One region of the Christiangramia sp. 3-2217-3z genome, then DNA from elsewhere that is predicted to be linked to it. Evidence: riboswitches for the same ligand, from Rfam matches in the RefSeq annotation. Region 1 holds a riboswitch; the other holds the start of a gene.

Evidence for each region. A riboswitch is a leader RNA that binds a small molecule or an ion and turns the genes downstream of it on or off. The one in region 1 is predicted to bind cobalamin.
Region 2: another riboswitch for cobalamin. It lies ahead of ACSHZO_RS14690 (ribonucleotide-diphosphate reductase subunit beta); the one in region 1 lies ahead of ACSHZO_RS12885 (TonB-dependent receptor plug domain-containing protein).

The regions. Positions count from the first base shown of each region.
Region 1 is NZ_JBNJLI010000007.1:85,719-94,988, reverse strand. It holds gene rmuC (DNA recombination protein RmuC) at 1-804, opposite strand, end outside; gene ACSHZO_RS12900 (ABC transporter ATP-binding protein) at 863-1,657, opposite strand; gene ACSHZO_RS12895 (iron ABC transporter permease) at 1,657-2,688, opposite strand; gene ACSHZO_RS12890 (ABC transporter substrate-binding protein) at 2,688-3,821, opposite strand; cobalamin riboswitch at 3,891-4,133, shown strand; gene ACSHZO_RS12885 (TonB-dependent receptor plug domain-containing protein) at 4,166-6,001, shown strand; gene ACSHZO_RS12880 (YncE family protein) at 6,008-7,051, shown strand; gene ACSHZO_RS12875 (S41 family peptidase) at 7,123-8,628, opposite strand; gene ACSHZO_RS12870 (RNA polymerase sigma factor) at 8,764-9,270, shown strand, end outside; gene ACSHZO_RS12865 (hypothetical protein) at 9,260-9,270, shown strand, end outside.
Region 2 is NZ_JBNJLI010000009.1:112,759-122,028, reverse strand. It holds gene ACSHZO_RS14705 (hypothetical protein) at 506-844, opposite strand; gene ACSHZO_RS14700 (GmrSD restriction endonuclease domain-containing protein) at 1,009-2,835, opposite strand; gene ACSHZO_RS14695 (cation transporter) at 2,998-3,792, opposite strand; adenosylcobalamin-variant (AdoCbl-variant) riboswitch at 4,426-4,522, shown strand; gene ACSHZO_RS14690 (ribonucleotide-diphosphate reductase subunit beta) at 4,639-5,613, shown strand; gene ACSHZO_RS14685 (ribonucleoside-diphosphate reductase subunit alpha) at 5,649-7,343, shown strand; gene ACSHZO_RS14680 (PAS domain-containing protein) at 7,355-7,921, shown strand; gene ACSHZO_RS14675 (histone H1) at 8,234-8,410, opposite strand; gene ACSHZO_RS14670 (acyl-CoA dehydrogenase family protein) at 8,714-9,270, shown strand, end outside.

The sequences.
Region 1 (9,270 bases):
CAACTTTTTAGCACCCGGCAGATTGATCACTACATCCGGGATTACTCGTTTTCCTTCCTGTGTGGAAATACTTTGCTGCACATCATATTCGTTACCTTTGGTAAGTCCGCTTTTTTCCAGGACCCGCTCCAGGATCATTTCACCCCAGTTTCCCTGCATTTTGGTGTTCCCTTTTAAAGCCTTGGTGAGATTGTTCGCTTCTTCGCTAATTTTAATATTTTGCTCATTCAGAAATCGTAATTTTTCTCCCAGTTCTGCATGTCTTTTTACTGAAGCCAGGTTGCTATCATTAATTTTATCTTCAAATTCCTTTAATTTTTTATCAAGCGGATTCAGAATCGCAGAAATATTCTTCTGATTCAGATCCGTGAATTTTTCAGATTTTTGTTCGAAGATCCGATTAGCGAGGTTTTCAAATTGCTCGTTAAATTTTGCGTGCAGTTTCTCAATTTCCTGGTTCAGGGTCTTACTTTTCTCTAGTAGGTGCTCATTTTCGGCTTCTTTCTGTGTCAATAGAATCTGAATTTTTCCACGCTCATTTCTAAGAGTTTCCAATTGCTCTTCTTTTTTCTGAAGCACTTCTATGCTTTCATTTTTAAGCTGTGATATGTTCGTTTTATGATCTTCTAACTGACTGGTGTAAAGTTTTCTACCACTATTTATCTGAAGTTTAAGTTGTTCAATTTGATAGTCGGCATTTTTTAAAACCTCTTTTGATTTTGTGACTTTTAAGAAGTAAGCAAGTGCGAAGCCTAAGGCGAAAACAAACAGACAGAGAATCATCAGGAAGACCGGTTCAGGCATAAATCGTAGTTTGCTAAATATAATTATTTCGGAAATTCTTCAGCGTATTTTATCGGTTTTAGCTGCTTATTCTGAAGCTGGCCGATTGCCTGTCGAAGGTAATAAGTTCAGAAGGAAATAACGAATCGAAAACACCAGAAGCCATCAATTCCTTCGGTGTACCAGTAAACGATTTGCCATCCTTCAAAATGATTAGCTTATCACAAAGTTGTATGGCCAGGTTGATCTCATGAGTTGCAAAGATGATCGCCTTACCGGTCTTTTCTGTAAGTTGTTTCAGTAATTTCAGCATAAACGCTTTATGATAAATGTCAAGATGAGTGGTAGGTTCATCCAGGATGATCAAAGAAGTGTCCTGTGCAATTGCCCTGGCTATTAAGACCTTCTGAAACTGTCCGTCGCTAAGTTCGTAACACTTTGTATTTGCGAGTTCTTTTATGTTAACAAGTTCTATAGCATTTTGTACGGCTTCTTTATCTTCCCGATCCAGTTTCCCGATCCAGTTCGTGTATGGTTGCCGACCCAGAGCGATCAATTCCCGGACGCTTAAATTTCTTGAAACATGCTGTTCAGTAAGTACAAGACTAAGCTGTTTTGAAAGCTCTTCTGAACTGATGTTGCTTATATTTTTATTATTTACAATAACCTCACCCTTAAGAGGTTCAAGTGATCTACTTAATGTTTTGAGTAAAGTAGATTTTCCAGCGCCATTTACTCCTATAACTGCAGTAAGCTCGTTCCTATCGATCTCAAAATCAATATTTTCAGCAATGATCTTAGCTGTAGATCTTTCAGAATAACCTATGGAGAGTCCGCTAGTTTTTAAAATGCTATTTGAGCTTTTGTTCTCCATTAGAAATTAAATCTACGTTTTCTTATAAGAAGCCAGATAACTACGGGTGCTCCAATAAGCGATGTGATGGCATTTATTGGTAAACTAAATTCACTGCCGGGCAGTTGAGAGACTATATCGCATAATAACATTAAGATGGCTCCACCAAAAATTATCGCCGGGAACAAAATAATATGGTTTGCAGAAGGGATGATCTGTCTTATTAAATGCGGTACCGCAAGGCCTATAAATGCAATTGGCCCAGCGAAAGCGGTAATACTACCCGCCAGCAGACTGGTTGCTAATATCACCAGGAATCTATTTCTTTTGATATTGGTTCCCATACTTTTTGCGTACTGTTCGCCAAGAAGCAAAGAATTGAGATTCTTTATGGAAGCAAGTGTGATAAGTACACCAGTAGTCCAGAAAACAGTTAAAATACCTACTTCTTCCCAACTCAGGTTACCCAGGCTGCCATAGGACCAGAATATATACTGCTGAAGATCTGCAGCGGGACTAAAGTAGGCCAGGACACTTACGATCGCAGCAGTGAAACTGGCAAACATAAGACCTATGATCAATATCGCCATAGTATCTCTAAGTCGTAATGATGCGATAATAACGGCTAGTAGCACGAGTAAGCTACCTAAACTCGATGCTATGACGAGACTCCATTTTGATAACAATATTGCGGCAAAACCAGCACCGAATAGTGCAGATCCCATAAATACAATGGCAACTCCTAGGCTGGCACCACTGCTTAAACCTAGAACATAGGGTCCGGCTAGCGGATTTCTGAATAATGTTTGCATTAGCAAACCACTAACTGCCAGGCCAGATCCTGTAATGATCGCTGTGACTGCCTTCGGTAATCTGAATTCCAGAATTATATATCTCCAGGTTTCTTTTTCTACTGCAAAACCAGTAAGAGAGGCAATTACTTCAGAAAAAGGTATTCTTACCGATCCCAGGCTAATATTGAGTAGCAGGCAGCATAGAAGGGCAACTCCCAGGAAGACTATGGTTAAAGTATACTTTTTCCTGCTCCACATTAGTTGAGAGGTTTGAAAAATACATTCTCATGATCCTGAAGAAGATCAGGATGAAAGATTGTGATTAGGTCTTTTAGGATTAGATCTGGGCGTTGTGGACCAAGTTCATAAAAAAGAACTCCGCCAGTAGCGCCTTTTGATAAGCTCACGGTATAAACCTCTTTATCCTTTACCGCTTTGAATTTATCGTAGTGAACCGAGTTCTCGGTAAGTTGAGCATAGCTCTCAAACTGGCCGGAACTTATCCAGGTATCGGCATTAACAGCTTTGTCCAGTACACTTTCGAATGAAAGTGCCAGACTGCCTTCTCCTTCAGTATCAGCATATAGATAACTTGCATTAGCATCTTTAATAAATTGCGCCTGCCAGCTATTACCATAGGGAACATACCACTTGTCATTATACATGGAACCGGCTATCACTACTGGTTTAGTTTTAGATAGAGAAGCTAATTCTTTTGCCTTAAGGTAGGAGGTTTCAATATCATCGAATATTTTTTCAGCCTCCTCATTTTTGTCAAACAACACACCAAAAAACTTGATCCATTCAGCTTTACCTAAAGGTGTTTTTTCAGTCCAGTCCCCGTTGTAAAGTACAGGAATTCCGGTTTTTTTTATTGTTTCAAGACTTTTATTAGTGGCATCGATCGCAAATCCAACAACTACATCGGGCGATAGGTCGATCAGGATCTCTGTATTGATATTCTCGTTTTGACCAAGTTCCTGTATACTTCCTGAGTCGATCAGTTTCCTGGTTTTTTCTGAAGAGATATACCGGGTACCAGGAAAGCCAGTCAATTTATTTTCCAGACCTAAAGCTTCGAGCGCCGGAATATGGGTTGTGGAGGTGACTACGATATTTTTTACAGGAATTTCCAGCTTTTCATCAAAGTCGATGCTGTCTGGGATAGTGGCACCGGACTGGTGAAGTACATACCTGAAAGTAATCTTTGCTCCTGGCCATGGGGTGGCCACTTCCAGGATCTTATAATTTTCATAGGATTTTATGCTAAAGCCCTCTGCATATTTAATTGAGGTAGTTTCAGCTGACTGATTTATAGTCTCCTGCCGGGATGAATTGTCCTTGCAGGAAATTAAAACGATACAAAGAATTATAAAAATAGACTGCTTCACGAATGTTTTTTGGTTATCAAAAGTAAGATTATTTAAACTTTTCCAGGACTTACCAAACTTAATTGTTTATTTTCGCCTCGAAATTTTGGTTTGACGTCGATGTATTTCTGCGTTAATTAAAAGGGAATCAGGAGAATTTGAACTTTTTAAATTCTATAGAAATAATAGTGTTTCTTTATGCCTGAGCTGTTCCCGCAACTGTAAGCTTAGCCCGTTTGGGTGGCTGCAATTATTCTTCAAACCACTGCCAAAAGGCGGGAAGGTAAATTGTAGTACGCGAGCCAGGAGACCTGCCCGAATTTCAACTAGTATCGAGTGACTTTCGGGATAAAGGTCGGCAGATTATGAACAGAACGAACTACATTTTTTTAATCCTTATTGGCATTTGCTGTATATCAGCTCGTGCTCAAAGTGATTCCATTCACTGGCTACAGGAGGTAGAGCTAAGTGATGTAAAGCTTCAGCAATTTTCAACGGGTCAGCATATTACAAAAATTTCAGACTCCCTACTTAAAAAGAATCAGCCGCAATTAACCGATATTTTAAATTTTAATTCCTCAATTTATTTCAAGGAAAATGGTCGTGGAATGGTCTCTTCCCCTTCATTTCGAGGAACTACTGCATCCCAAACAGCAGTAATTTGGAATGGAATTAATATCAATTCACAATTTAATGGTCAGCTCGATTTTAACACTGTGAATACAGGTGCCTATGATCAGATTTCAATTAGGGGTGGTGGGGGTAGTGTGGTTTATGGTACCGGAGCTATTGGCGGAAGCGTTCATTTTAATAATTCAGTATCATTCAGAAATAAACAGGAACACCAGTTGCTATTGCAGTACGGAAGTTTTAATACAGTAGATACTCGATACAATTTTAAACTGGCTAAGAATAATTGGAGTTTAAATTTAGCACTTGCCAGGAATAGTAGCGACAATAATTATGAGTTTCCCGGCGATCGCGGAGAAAATTTAAATGGAGCGTATTACAATCATAGCGTGAATATAGCATTGGGTTATCGAATTGATTCAGACCATACTTTAAAATTTATTAGTGAAACCTATGGTGGTAAACGTCATTTTTCCTTAATACGTCCTTCAGAAAACAGAACCAAATACCTGGATCTCAACAATCGAAATTTGTTGGAATGGCATGCTGAGCTTTCAGATTTCCAGCAAACTACGAGTTTAGCTCTTATCAATGAAGAATATAAATATTTTGCGAATACTGAGTCTGATAGTTACTCTTTCGGAGTAGCAAAAAGCTTAATCGCCAAATACGATCTCGATTATAATCTAAATTCTGATATTCTGCTGAACACCGTAATTCAAAACACCTATACCGATGGGGAAGGAAGCAACATTGGGAATAACGACCGGAATATTTTTTCAGCAGCTATTTTGGGAAAACATCAAATTACAGATGTCTTACAGTATGAAGCGGGACTTAGAAAGGAAATTACCGGGAATTATGAGAGTCCGCTCTTATTTTCGCTCGGAGTGAATTATGAGCTGACAGATTTCTATACGCTGAAATTAAATGCTTCAAAAAACTTCAGGATTCCGACGTATAATGATTTATACTGGTCTTCCGCAGGAAATCCTGACATAAATACTGAAAAATCTTTACAGGCTGAACTTGGGAACCAGTTTAGTGTTCAAAATATGGAAGCCGGAGTTACTTTTTATTATAATGATGTAAGTGATATGATACGATGGTTACCCGGAACCGATGGAATATGGCGACCAGGAAATGAAGACGAAGTAAATATCTATGGATTGGAGTCTTTTTTTAATTGGAATAAAACTTTTTCAAAAGATCAAAACTTCCATGCCAGGCTTAGCTATGCTTATACAATTTCTAGAAATCAGGAAACCAGCAGGCAGTTAATTTACGTGCCATTTCACAAAGCAACAGGAAATTTGAGTTACAGTTTTCATCATTTCACGCCTTCTATACAGGTTTTATACAATGGCTTAGTATATACCAGGACAGATCATAGCGAAGAGCTCCCTGGGTACTTTCTAGCCAATCTGGCATTGGCTTACACTATGGGCAGGGAAAGAGAGTGGGAGCTAGGCGGAAGAGCAAACAATTTATTTGATACAGCCTATCAAAACGTCGAAGACCGGTGGATGCCGGGAATCAATTTTAATTTTTATATCAATTTTAAATTCTAATTAACAATGAAAATCACCAAACTTTTTACTTTGAGCCTCATAGGTTCTTTTTTATTACACTCCTGTAGTAGTGATGATGATAACAATATTGCAGAACCAACACCGCCTGAAAGTGCTGCCTATACCAATGGTGTTTTTGTGGTAAATGAAGGCTCTCAATCTACCGGGACCGTTTCCTTCTTAGATGCCGCCAGTACTTCTATAGAGAACAATATTTTTGAAACGGTAAATCCAGAAATGGATCTTGGTAAATTTGTACAATCTATGTTCTTTGATGAAGATAATGCGTACATTATTGCCAATGGCTCCAATTTAATTACAGTAGTTGATCGTTACACGTTTGAATATAAAGGTCAGGTAGATAGTGGTCTAAATATTCCGTATTATGGAGTGGTCTATGACGGAAAGGCTTATGTAACAAATCTGGCCGACTTTAGTACAGGAACCGATGACTTTATTGCAGTTATTGATCTTACTTCTCTTGAAGTGGAAGAAACAGTAGTGGCTGGTACTTATCTTGATTTTGTAGATGAAGAAGATGGCGTTATTTATGTTGAAGGAGCTTCATTTGGAACTGGGAATGCAGTCCATGCTTTTGATCCCGCAACCAATTCAATAACTAAAACGTATACTACTGTGGAAGGGGTAAATTCTTTTGAAATTGAAGGTGAGCAGCTATTTGCTTTGTCCTCGTCACAATTGCAGGTTTTTAATTTAGATTCCGGAGAGGAGACTTACCATATTGATTTTCCTGAAGAAGTGAATAGTGCTAGAAATCTCGTTTTTGAAAATGACATGTTTTATTTTACATCAGGATTAGCGGTATATGGTTTAGCTGAGACAGCCACAACATTTCCAGAAGAAAGTTTATTCGAATTTACCGACGTAATTACTTTATATGCGTTTGATGTGGAAGATGGATTCATCTGGACAGGAGATGCTAAAGACTACGCTTCTGCAGGTACAGTAAGAATTTACAATAATTCAGGTGAATTAGAGAATGAATTTGAAGTAGGAGTTAATCCAAATAGTTTTTATTTCATCGATTAATTGGTCAATCGATTTTAAAATAAAAAAACCCAGCTCAATGAGCTGGGTTTTTTTTATTATCTAATTCTCAATTATTTAGAGAATTCTAATCTTTTATTCTGACCTGGAATTTCAGGTAATTCGTCAATATACATTTTCTGATACGTCGCTTTTTGAACTCCAGACTCGCTGAATTCGTTATACCAGTACTCTTTCTGAGTGGAAATCATACCTCTGTTTCCAGCGATAACATTTAGAGCAGCATTCAGCAATGGGTCTGAAGCTTCTCCAAGAACTCCAAGATCTGATATGCTCTCTACAATTTCAGTATCTGGTGTGATACCGTCAAATGGCACACCTACATCATTTGAGTTAACAGATTCATACACTAATGGTTGAATAGCGTACGTATGATCTGGATTAGCTCCAGTTCTTCCAAAATTACTTGAGTCATATAGGGTTACAGATGCCTGTGATTTCCCTACAGTTTGGTCTCCTATTGTAACCACATCTATGTAAGGAGCGAGCCCATTCACTACCAGTTCACTGGCCGAAGCTGTAGAACTGGAAACGATTGCATATAATCTTGTAAGATTTAGACTGTTGATCGCCTCACCTCCCTCAAGAGCTGTAGTAAATCTGTTGAACAACCTGTCTGGATCATTGCTGAGGAAGTAATTCTGATAATCTGCATTCCACCGTTGTTTAGCGAATATCTCACCGGTAAACTGTCCTGTGATCATACTAGCTAATCTGGTAGCTGAACTAACACGGCCACCACCATTATAACGCAGGTCAAGAATCAATTCGGTAATCCCCGCAGCCTGGAAATCTGCAAATGCAGCGTTCATTTCATCGTCAAAGTCGGCTACAAAGCTATTGTAAAGCATATATCCAACCTTGGTTCCATTTACATCAAGTACATTGGTGACAAGGATCGGGTTTTCTGTTAATACCTGAGTATCGATAGTTACTTCTTCCCCAGTTGAAGATACAGTATTATCTTCAATAGTAGCAAGACCAAAGGTAAGTGTAGTTTCCTCTAGTAATCCGCGATAATTAGAAATGTTAAGCGTTTGTCCATTTAATGTGATAAACAGGTCTCCTCTTTCTATATTAGCATTTTCGGCGTTAGATCCAGGAATTATATAACGAACTACACCAAAAAGATCATCACTTCCAGAAAATCTATAAAGTCGGAAATCAACGCCCGTCGTTTCAGAAACACCAGCAAAGCTATTCTCTAGGGCTATATAATCATCGGTAATAAAACTAAAACGGTCCTGGTCTATCGTCAAACCATCATTGAAAAGACTTTCAGGAGAATCGAATGTCATTAAATACTCGTTAAGTTCGCTTTGTGTGTCAAAAAAGCTATTTCCAAGTTCAGGAACCTGACTTTTATAAACATAAATCTCGTTCATTCCTTTCCAAACAAAATCCTTGATCTCCAATTCAAGATTTTCTTCCGGAGTTTCACCAATTACTGGTGGCTCTACGGGTTTTTCTGTAACACCAGATCCATCGTCATCATTGGAACATCCGGTAAGTAAACTTCCTGCAACAGCAAAAAGCATTAAGTATTTACTTATTTTCATAATTAAGTTAAGGTTAAATTTTTCTAAATTTTTTTAAAAATACTTACATAAAGACAAATAAAAAATTTATTGTAACATTTCTACTTCTAACTCGTCGTAAGTATAACAAGGCAGTATCAAACTAACCATCTATTAATGCAAGAGCGAATCTTTCTTAATCATATTAATCCTGTAAAGGATAAAATATATCGATTGGCGTTGAGACTCCTCACCTCAAGAGATGCGGCTGAAGATGCTACTCAGGAAGTGATATTAAAACTATGGAGCCGAAAGGACAACATCAAGCATTATGCCAATGTTGAAGCTTTTGCGATGACGGTCACTAAGAATTATTGCCTGGATCAATTAAAACTAAAGCAGAATAGTAATCTGAGAATTGTACATCAAAATTATGAAAGCAAACAAATTCCTTTACAGAAAGAGATAGAGGTAAATGATGAAATGCAGTGGTTGGGCAGGATTGTTGACAGTTTGCCTGAACAACAAAAATTGATCTTTCAGCTAAGAGATGTGGAACAACATGACTACGATGAAATCGCTGAAATTACAAATATGAATCATACAGCTATACGCGTTGCGCTTTCCAGAGCCAGAAAAGCTATAAGAGAAAAGCTGATAAAAAAACATAACTATGGAATTAAA
Region 2 (9,270 bases), on a different contig from region 1:
GTTTCTCAGTACTAAGCTTGTTTTTGATAAAGTTCTTAGTAGCTAATTTGTGTTTGAGTAGCGACCAAAACATTATTTTTTCATAATTATCTTCCTGAGCGATTTTCTAAAATTTTCAATAGAACCAGGATTTTGAAAGTTATCGATGAACAAAAGATCCTTAGTTCAAAATTATCAATTGAAGGCTTTAAAACTCGAATTTTTCAGATTGGATTCTAATAGTTCTTAGTAGCTAAGATCGTTGCGGAGCACTTGTGTATAACGGTCTCGGTTATCGCCAGTTGGCGGAGTAGGGGACGCGGATTTGTCGGCTTAGTATTGGTTTGTTGGTCAAGTTAAATATTTTCTTTCAAACCCTGCCGCTTATTGGCGATTAACCGTTGTTGTTGCAAGTTAAACCTTGCACACTATATAATTTTAGTTCCAAAATCTTTAGCATTAGGATTACTTGGAAAGCTACCAATTACTTTGAGCTCTATGTTCTTGCTTTTTGGAAATTGAACTATTATTCTATCGAATTATTAAGTACATCTGCAGAATAGAAATTTCCGAATGCTTGTAAGCTATCCTCTGGAACATCATAATTCACCAAATTTGGATCATCACTTGTAATTACTAATTCAAATCTCTCATTTTCAAATTGTCCGATTGAACTTATTCCACGTTGTGAAGCATTTCTAACTGTTATTCCTTTTGGAATTTTCAACATTGTGGAATCGGATGTGAATATACCTATTTCAATATCTTTTTCTAATCTTCCAATATCATAAGAAGGAGAATTTAAATAGCTGATTATAAAAACTATATTCATTAAAATAGATATTCTAAAGATCCATTTTTTCATACGGAAATTTTGATGGTTTAATTTGCTACAACGGTCTCGGTTATCGCCAGTTGGCGGAGTAGGGGACGCGGATTTGTCGGCTTAGTATTGGTTTGTTGGTCAAGTTAATTATTTTCTTTCTAACGGTGCCGCTTATTGGCGATTAACCGTTGTTGTGTGCTGTCCTAATCCGGGAATTCTGATTCAGGACCCCAAAATGACAATTGTCCTATTGGAGTATTAATTGGCTTATTACTATATAATATTTTTTCAGGTAGTTTAATCTCGACATTGTTACTTCTGTACTTTTCAATTTTTTCTCTGTTATTATTACAGAAGGGATGTGTTGGACGCATATTTTCAGGATCTGTCTCTTTGACCTTTCTAAATTCTTCGACATGATCGTACTGTATGCCACCATATTTGAGATTTACAACTCCTCCGCAAATATGGCATCTTACTGAACTTGTAAATAGTTCATTTATATTAGATTGTGATTTATCTCTTTTAGTAAAAGATCTTCCATTTCTTTTAATCGACTTACTTTGTCTTTTAGAATGAGTTAGTTTTAGAATTTTCTTTTCAAAGTCTACTTCTTCTAATTTTAAATCCTTTTGAGTGTGTAATAAAGTTATTAAATCCTCAAAAAATTCACTCATAGACCTCGCCGCTTTTAACCCTGCACCAGATTTGGCAGCAAGTGCAGCTATTTCTTGTTTATAATAAAATAAAATATGTTCAATTTTTTCTCTATTTGCCGAAAAGATGATCTTTCTATCAAACACATCTGTTTCTGAGCCATTAAATAACCAGTATGTAAATCCATATAATAAAGCTCTTAAATGTTGACCTCTGTGATTATACCAATAAAATAAAGGGACAAGAGATAGAGATTGTGGATTATTTTTGGTACTTGAAAGATGTTCTAATCTATAATTCAGTTTAGTTAGAATTTCATTAGCATTTTCAATTACAGTCGTAGTATCCTTTTGAAAATCTTTCTTTAAAATTTCAATTTGATCTTCTGCGTTGAGGGCAATTTGGTTCCAAACTAAAAGAGGAATTAATTCTAATAAGTACACATGCTTTTGAAAATATGCAGGTGCAACAAATATTGGGACTGTCAATTCTTGGATTGGAATAGCAAACGGAGGCACAAATAACTTCGTGTATATATCGTTCGAAAATTTTGAAAATGTATCAACTTTGTCTTGATCATTTTCATTCAAATTTTGATTTGGCCAATAATGTCCATTTTCTCCTCCATTAGCTATATGCATAATGGATCTTGAATAACTTCCTTTTCGATATTCTATCAAGGTAGCTTCCCATGGATCTAGCGCTTGACCTTGCCTATTTATACGTAAAAATGATTGTTCTGCCGATTCATAATTTCCTGTTTCATATTGTGCATATAAGGCACTATTACTTCCAATTACATCCGAGTAAAAATTAGCCTGTAAAAATTCTCTTTCTTTCATTTTTTTCTTTGGTGCTTCACCTTCTTTGATAAGCTTTTGCAGCCTGTCATATGAATTGCGAAACTCTTGAAATGAACCAATCTTAGAATTAATTAGTGTTCTGGTATCTTCAGCTATTTTACTAATATGAGACTTATCTCTTCTTTCATAATAATTTAAAGTTTTATCCCCATAATCGTCTGTCATCCAAGCGCGAATAATAGATAACCGGTGTGCGCCATCTAAGATATAAGTGATGCCGTTTTCTTCACTTTTCCATAGGATGATACTTGGAATTATTCTCCCCAAAAATACAGACTCAATAAAATCCCTACACTGAATTGGTGACCAGGCATTTGTTTCTCTTTGAAAATCTGGCTTTTTTAATCTTTCAAACCACTCACTTCTAATATCATTGAATCGAATAAAATGATCATTCATTCTTTTCGCTAAGGGAGTGGAAAATTCAGACGTTTCATTGTCAAAATATCTTATACTCAATCTTTGAATTAGATGATCTAGGTGTACTTTGTTTGATTCTGTTAATTGCATAGAGTTTCTTTAGGATTGCACACAACGGTCCCGGCTATCGTAAGTTGCGGGAGTAAGAACGCGGATTTGTCGGATTAGTTCTTTTAATAATTGGTCTCTAAAATAGCCATTTTCAGCAAACTACCCGTTATTTGCGATGAGCCGTTGTTGTTGCCAGTGCGGCTACCTACCAATTTTTAAAATTCTTATTGCACCTTGGATTACAATAATGAATACAATTGTTCCAATAATTAGATCAGGCGTACTTGAATTTAACCAGTTGACTAGTAAGGCTGCGATTATTACTCCCGTATTAATTATAATGTCATTTGACGTGAAGATCATACTTGCTTTCATATGAGCTTCTTTTTTACTTTTTGATTTTTGAAGTAGGTATAAACATATACCATTTGCAATCAATGCTAAAATTGAAACAATTATCATTGTTGAAAAATCCGGAAGTTTTTCATTTCCAAAAAATCTTCTTAGAACTTCTGCAAATCCAATTAGCGCTAATAAAATTTGGAAGTAACCAGCTAAATTGGCTATTTTTTTCTTTTTTACGATTGAACCTCCTACAGCGAAAAGACTAATTCCATATACAAATGAATCTGCCAGCATATCTAAACTATCTGCAACTAATCCCATAGATTTTGAGATTAAGCCAGTTGTCATTTCTATGATAAAAAATGCAAAATTTATTATTAGTACAGACCAGAGTAATTTTTTTTGTTGAGAATTTTCTTCGAATTCAGTTTGGTCGGTTTGTTCCGTTTTAATTTTTTTAGTTCCTAATTTTAGTCCGCTTAATGATTCTTCTATAGATTGAATTCCACCCTCATGGAATACCGTTAATTTTCTATTTGGAATATCGAAATCGAGATTTTTAATACTAGAGATTTCATCTAATTTCATCCTAATCAGATTTTCTTCTGAAGGACAATCCATTTTTGAAATTTCGAAAACTGATTTATTCATTGAGATTAAATTTATCTAGCTGTTGCAAGATAAATTATGAATTTGAACTTGAGAACTTTCTTTTTTAGAAATTTGGTTTTTAAACTGAATGCTCAATGTCCGCATTGGCTACAACTGGTTATATCCACTAAATTATACAATTTTATCCGAGTATGATAAGGGATAAACACAGTTTTGAGTGTTATTCGCAATTCAGCACGGATTAATTATAGAACGGCTACACTTCATTCAATTAGCTGTACGGAGTTTCAATTGAGGGTTCGAAACCAACCTTCTTGAATATTTGAGGTGCTAAATTAGGTGCGTATATTTCAATTCTACAGTCTTCGAAAGCCGATTATTGCTATGAAAAGCAAAATCTGGTTAGTTCCTCTTTCTCCGCAAAGACAGCGGACTAATATATTTAGAATGTTGTTATTAAATTTACACCCAATCCTATTCAGATTGGGTGTTTTTTTATTTTCTATTCTTAGTTGTTTGGTCTTTTTTCACTTCTATTTACTAGCTGTTTTCTAATTTTAAGTTACTTTCAAAATCTTACTACAGTTTTTGATGTGTAAAACTGTGTTGATAACTTAAAGTCTAATTGAAAGATCAACGTATCTTTCTTTATAAGTTTACAACTATTAGTTAATTCGATGTTCAAGGGGAATCATGTGAAATTCATGAACTGTTGCGCAACTGTAAATAATCTTGATTCTGGATTATAAGTCAGACTACCTTTTCGAATTAATGACTTTTACTTTCGCATAAAAAGTAATGGTCCTGGATTATTTCGTGGTCTTACTCGATACTTTCCTCTCCATTCCATTTTATGCTTTTGTTTAACATTAATACATAAGCATTATGAGTATTTTTAGCAAGAGGCTGAATTACAAGCCGTTTGAATATCCTAAAATTTTGGAATTTACAGATGCTATCAACAAATCCTTTTGGGTACATTCAGAAGTAGATTTCACAGCCGATGTTCAGGATTTTCATACCTACCTCTCCACTAGCGAAAAAGATGTGGTCAAAAAAAGTTTACTGGCGATAGCGCAAATCGAGATCGCTGTAAAGTCATTTTGGGGCGATCTTTATAAGCACTTACCAAAACCAGAATTTAACGGACTAGGAAGTACATTCGCTGAATGTGAATTTAGACATTCACAGGCTTATTCTCAACTCTTAGAAGTTTTAGGCTATAATAACGAGTTTGCAAAAGTAGTGGAAGTCCCGGCAATTAAAAACAGAATCAAATATTTATCTGAAGCCCTTGAACATAGTAAGGCAGATGATCCCAGGGACTATGTCTCTTCTTTAATATTGTTTTCAATTTTAATCGAAAACGTATCCTTGTTTAGTCAATTCGCAATTGTACTTTCTTTTAATCGCTTTAAGGGTGTGATGAAGAATATCAGTAACATTATTGCATGGACTTCAGTAGATGAACAAATTCACGCGAATGCGGGTGTCTATATCATCAATCAAATTCGTGAAGAATGTCCAGATTATTTTGATGAAGAACTAAATAAGAAACTCATAGGAATCGTCAAAAAGTCAATTGAGGTTGAAGAAGAAATTCTTGATTGGATCTTCGAAACTGGGGAGTTACAAAACATCAATAAAAAAAATCTGATGGACTTTATGAAATTCAGATTAGATGAAAGTTTACACAGCATAGGATTATCAAAAATTTATAACATCTCGACTGAAGAATACCAACCAATGCTATGGTTTGAAGAAGAGATTTTCGCAAACAGTCTGGATGATTTCTTCGCTAGACGCCCAGTGGAGTATACTAAACACGATAAAAGTATTACTGCGGCAGACCTTTTTTAAACCTTATTCAATTTTAGGAGAAACTCGATAACACTATGACCACAACTGTGAAAACTCAACCATTGATTGACAGTGACACTACTAAAGAAAGACTTTGGTGGCTTAATGATGAAAGTCAGCAAATATTAAACAGGGGCTACCTTTTAAAGGGAGAAACCGTTAAGTCTGCTATTGAGCGTATAGCCAACGCTTCAGCAAAAAGATTGTATAAACCAGAATTAGCAGAAGCCTTTATCGAAATGATTGAGCGTGGCTGGATGAGTTTAAGTTCTCCTATCTGGGCAAATATGGGAACTGAGCGCGGCTTACCAATTTCATGTTTTAATGTCTATGTGCCAGATAATATTGAGGGAATAACCCATAAACTCGGAGAGGTCATCATGCAAACCAAAATAGGCGGAGGTACTTCCGGTTATTTTGGAGAACTAAGAGGAAGAGGAAGCGCGGTAACTGATAATGGTAAAAGTAGTGGTGCAACTAGTTTTATGAAACTATTTGATACAGCTATGGATACTATCTCTCAGGGTGGTGTACGCCGTGGGGCATTTGCAGCATATTTGGATATAGATCATCCAGATATAAAAGAGTTTTTAGAAATCAAAAATATCGGTAATCCCATTCAGAATTTATTCAACGGCGTTTGTGTGCCCGACTACTGGATGCAGGAAATGATAGAAGGAGACATGGATAAACGTGAAATCTGGGCCAAAGTCTTAGAGAGTCGGCAGCAAAAAGGTCTTCCCTATATTCTCTTTAAGGATAATGTCAACCGTTTTAAGCCACAGGTTTATAAAGATAAGAACAGAACGATACATTCAAGTAACTTATGCTCCGAAATTGCATTACCATCTACGGAAGATGAATCATTTATTTGCTGTCTTTCTTCCATGAACCTAGAATTATACGACGAATGGAAGGATACGGAAGCTGTAAAACTTGCGGTCTATTTTCTGGATGGAGTTTTACAGGAATTTATCGCCAAAACTGAAGGGAATCACTATCTGGCTTCGGCAAACCGATTTGCTAAAAATCATCGTGCCCTTGGATTGGGAGCTATGGGATGGCATTCATATTTGCAAAAGAAAAGGATCCCGTTCGAAGGAATGCAGGCAAAGGGAATTACCCACAACATCTTCGAAGATATTAGTGTTAAAGCAACTAAGGCAAGTAAGGAACTTGCCGTGATTTATGGAGAACCGGAAATTCTCAAAGGCTATGGATTGAGAAACACAACCTTAATGGCCATCGCACCAACGACCTCCTCTTCAGCAATACTTGGACAAACATCCCCCGGTATTGAACCGTTTAGCAGTAATTACTATAAAGCTGGACTGGCAAAAGGAAACTTCATGCGTAAGAATAAATATCTAAAAGAATTGTTAGCTGAAAAAGGTCTTGATAATGAAGATACTTGGAGGAGCATCATGTTAAATCACGGAAGTATTCAACATTTAGACACGCTGACTCAAGAGGAAAAAAATGTTTTTAAAACTTTTAAAGAGATAAGTCAGTTAGAAATTATTCAGCAGGCTTCCATACGCCAAAAGTTTATAGATCAAGCTCAAAGTCTCAATTTGAATATTCCCTCAGGCTTACCTGTAAGGGAGGTCAATAAATTACTGATCGAAGCCTGGAAACTCGGGGTTAAGACTTTGTACTACCAGAGAAGTCAAAGTGTTTCTAAAGAGTTTGTCTCAGACATTGTAAGTTGTTCCAGTTGTGAAGCATAAATAATTAGATCATGAAAAATAATCTTTACAATATGAGATGTCTGGATATATATTTATCCGGATTATCAAAAGAACAATATGATAATATTAAACATGAAATAGATCCTTCTAAAATGAAAAGAGGACCTTTGGTAAGTTGGGATATTTTTATGGATAGTTATCAAAAGAAAATACGCGATGCCAGAAAATCTTCAGAAATTAAACAAGTTTATGCATTAGCTGAGAAATTCAGATGGAGGAATGATTTGAAATTGGCCTTCAAAGAATATGAATATGAGGCTTTGGTCATTACAGATTTGAACCAAAAAATAATCTGGCTGAATGAAGGATTCACAAAAATGACTGGCTATTCCAAAAATTTCGCAATAAATAAAAGTCCTAAATTTTTACACGGAGAAAATACTTCCTTAGAGGCAAAATTAAGATTTAGAGAAAAGATAGCTCAGAATAAGCCATTTAAAGAAATCATTATCAACTATAAGAAGGATAGAACTGCTTACAATTGTGAGATCAAGGTAATCCCATTGTTTAACGATAATACAACCCATTATCTGGCATTTGAACAAAAGGTGAGATGAATCACAATGTTATTAAGTTCGGCGGTACAGCTTTGTATTTGATAGATGAAATGCCTTCTTTTACTGCTATATTTAGCAGGTGACAAATAAAAAGTAAATATTCTGGAAGAAACTATAGGAATAAAGTTTCAGACATGTTTGCACAAGGTAGAACGTTGTATTTTATAATATTAGGCAATCGAAGTTACTTCCCCAGAAAGCTTTCAAAGTACGGCTCTAGGATAATGTTATTGGAATCTTAATAATAAAGCTTGGAGGCAGATTTAAACTTCTATTTAATAAAAAAAACCTCCTTTTCAGGAGGTTTTTAGTTTACTTTTTTGATTCTGCAACAGAGACTTTACGAAATTCTTTTAGAAGTTTTTCTAATTCCAAAGAGGCTTTTCTTGCTCTGGTTCCAGCACTTTTATTACCACTCTCTAATTGAGTATTGGCCTCTGTCTGGAATGATTCAAATGTTGACTGAATGTTTTCAACTAGCTCTTTCATTTTTGAGATTTTTAGGTTAATGTGCGAAAATAGAAGATTTTTCCGGGATGCGGACCTCTTCCTGCGTTTTTCGTAGCACCATTGGGTGATAGGAGAGATTTATTTGCATTTGATTATTCAGATAAGCATTTTTAATTAAGTGAATATTAGTTTTCTAATATGATTTAATCATAAAAATTTTTCGATTACTCCTCATCCCCTTGAATACATCCATTCATATACTTTCAAGCGTTTAAAATAATTTAGTATGATATTAACAATGGAGTGCAGGGTACATTCTATTTTTATTTAAAAAAAACAAGCATGCCCAATTTTGCAGATATTAATTCATGTTGTTTAAAGATGCCAGAAGATTCAAGGCATTTTCCAGCGGCTGCAATGCAATTGCTTCATGAACAATCATTGCTTCAAATTAATCTTCCGAAGAGATTTCGGGTAATAGATGAACGCATACCTGTTTATAAAACACTATGTAAGATTGGTAAATGCAATCTGTCTGTAGGGCGTATTTATGAAGGTCATTTAAACGCGATCAAGCTCATTAAGGATCATGGATCTGAGTCACAACAGGAGTATTTTTTCCAGGAGGCCAGAATTGGAAAATTATTTAGCGTTTGGAATACAGAAATGAGTTCTGAAGCCCTTACAGCACAAGTAAGTCATAGCAAGCTTAAACTGAATGGAGCAAAAACTTTTTGTTCAGGAGGATTACAAATTGATTATGCGATCATAACTGCTGAAGTTGCGGGTGATAAACAGATGTTGATCATTCCGCTTAAGGAATATCCGAAACTAATCGAGGACTGGTCCCTGTGGAATCCCATGGGAATGAAAAACTCGGTAAGTTGCCGAATCGATTT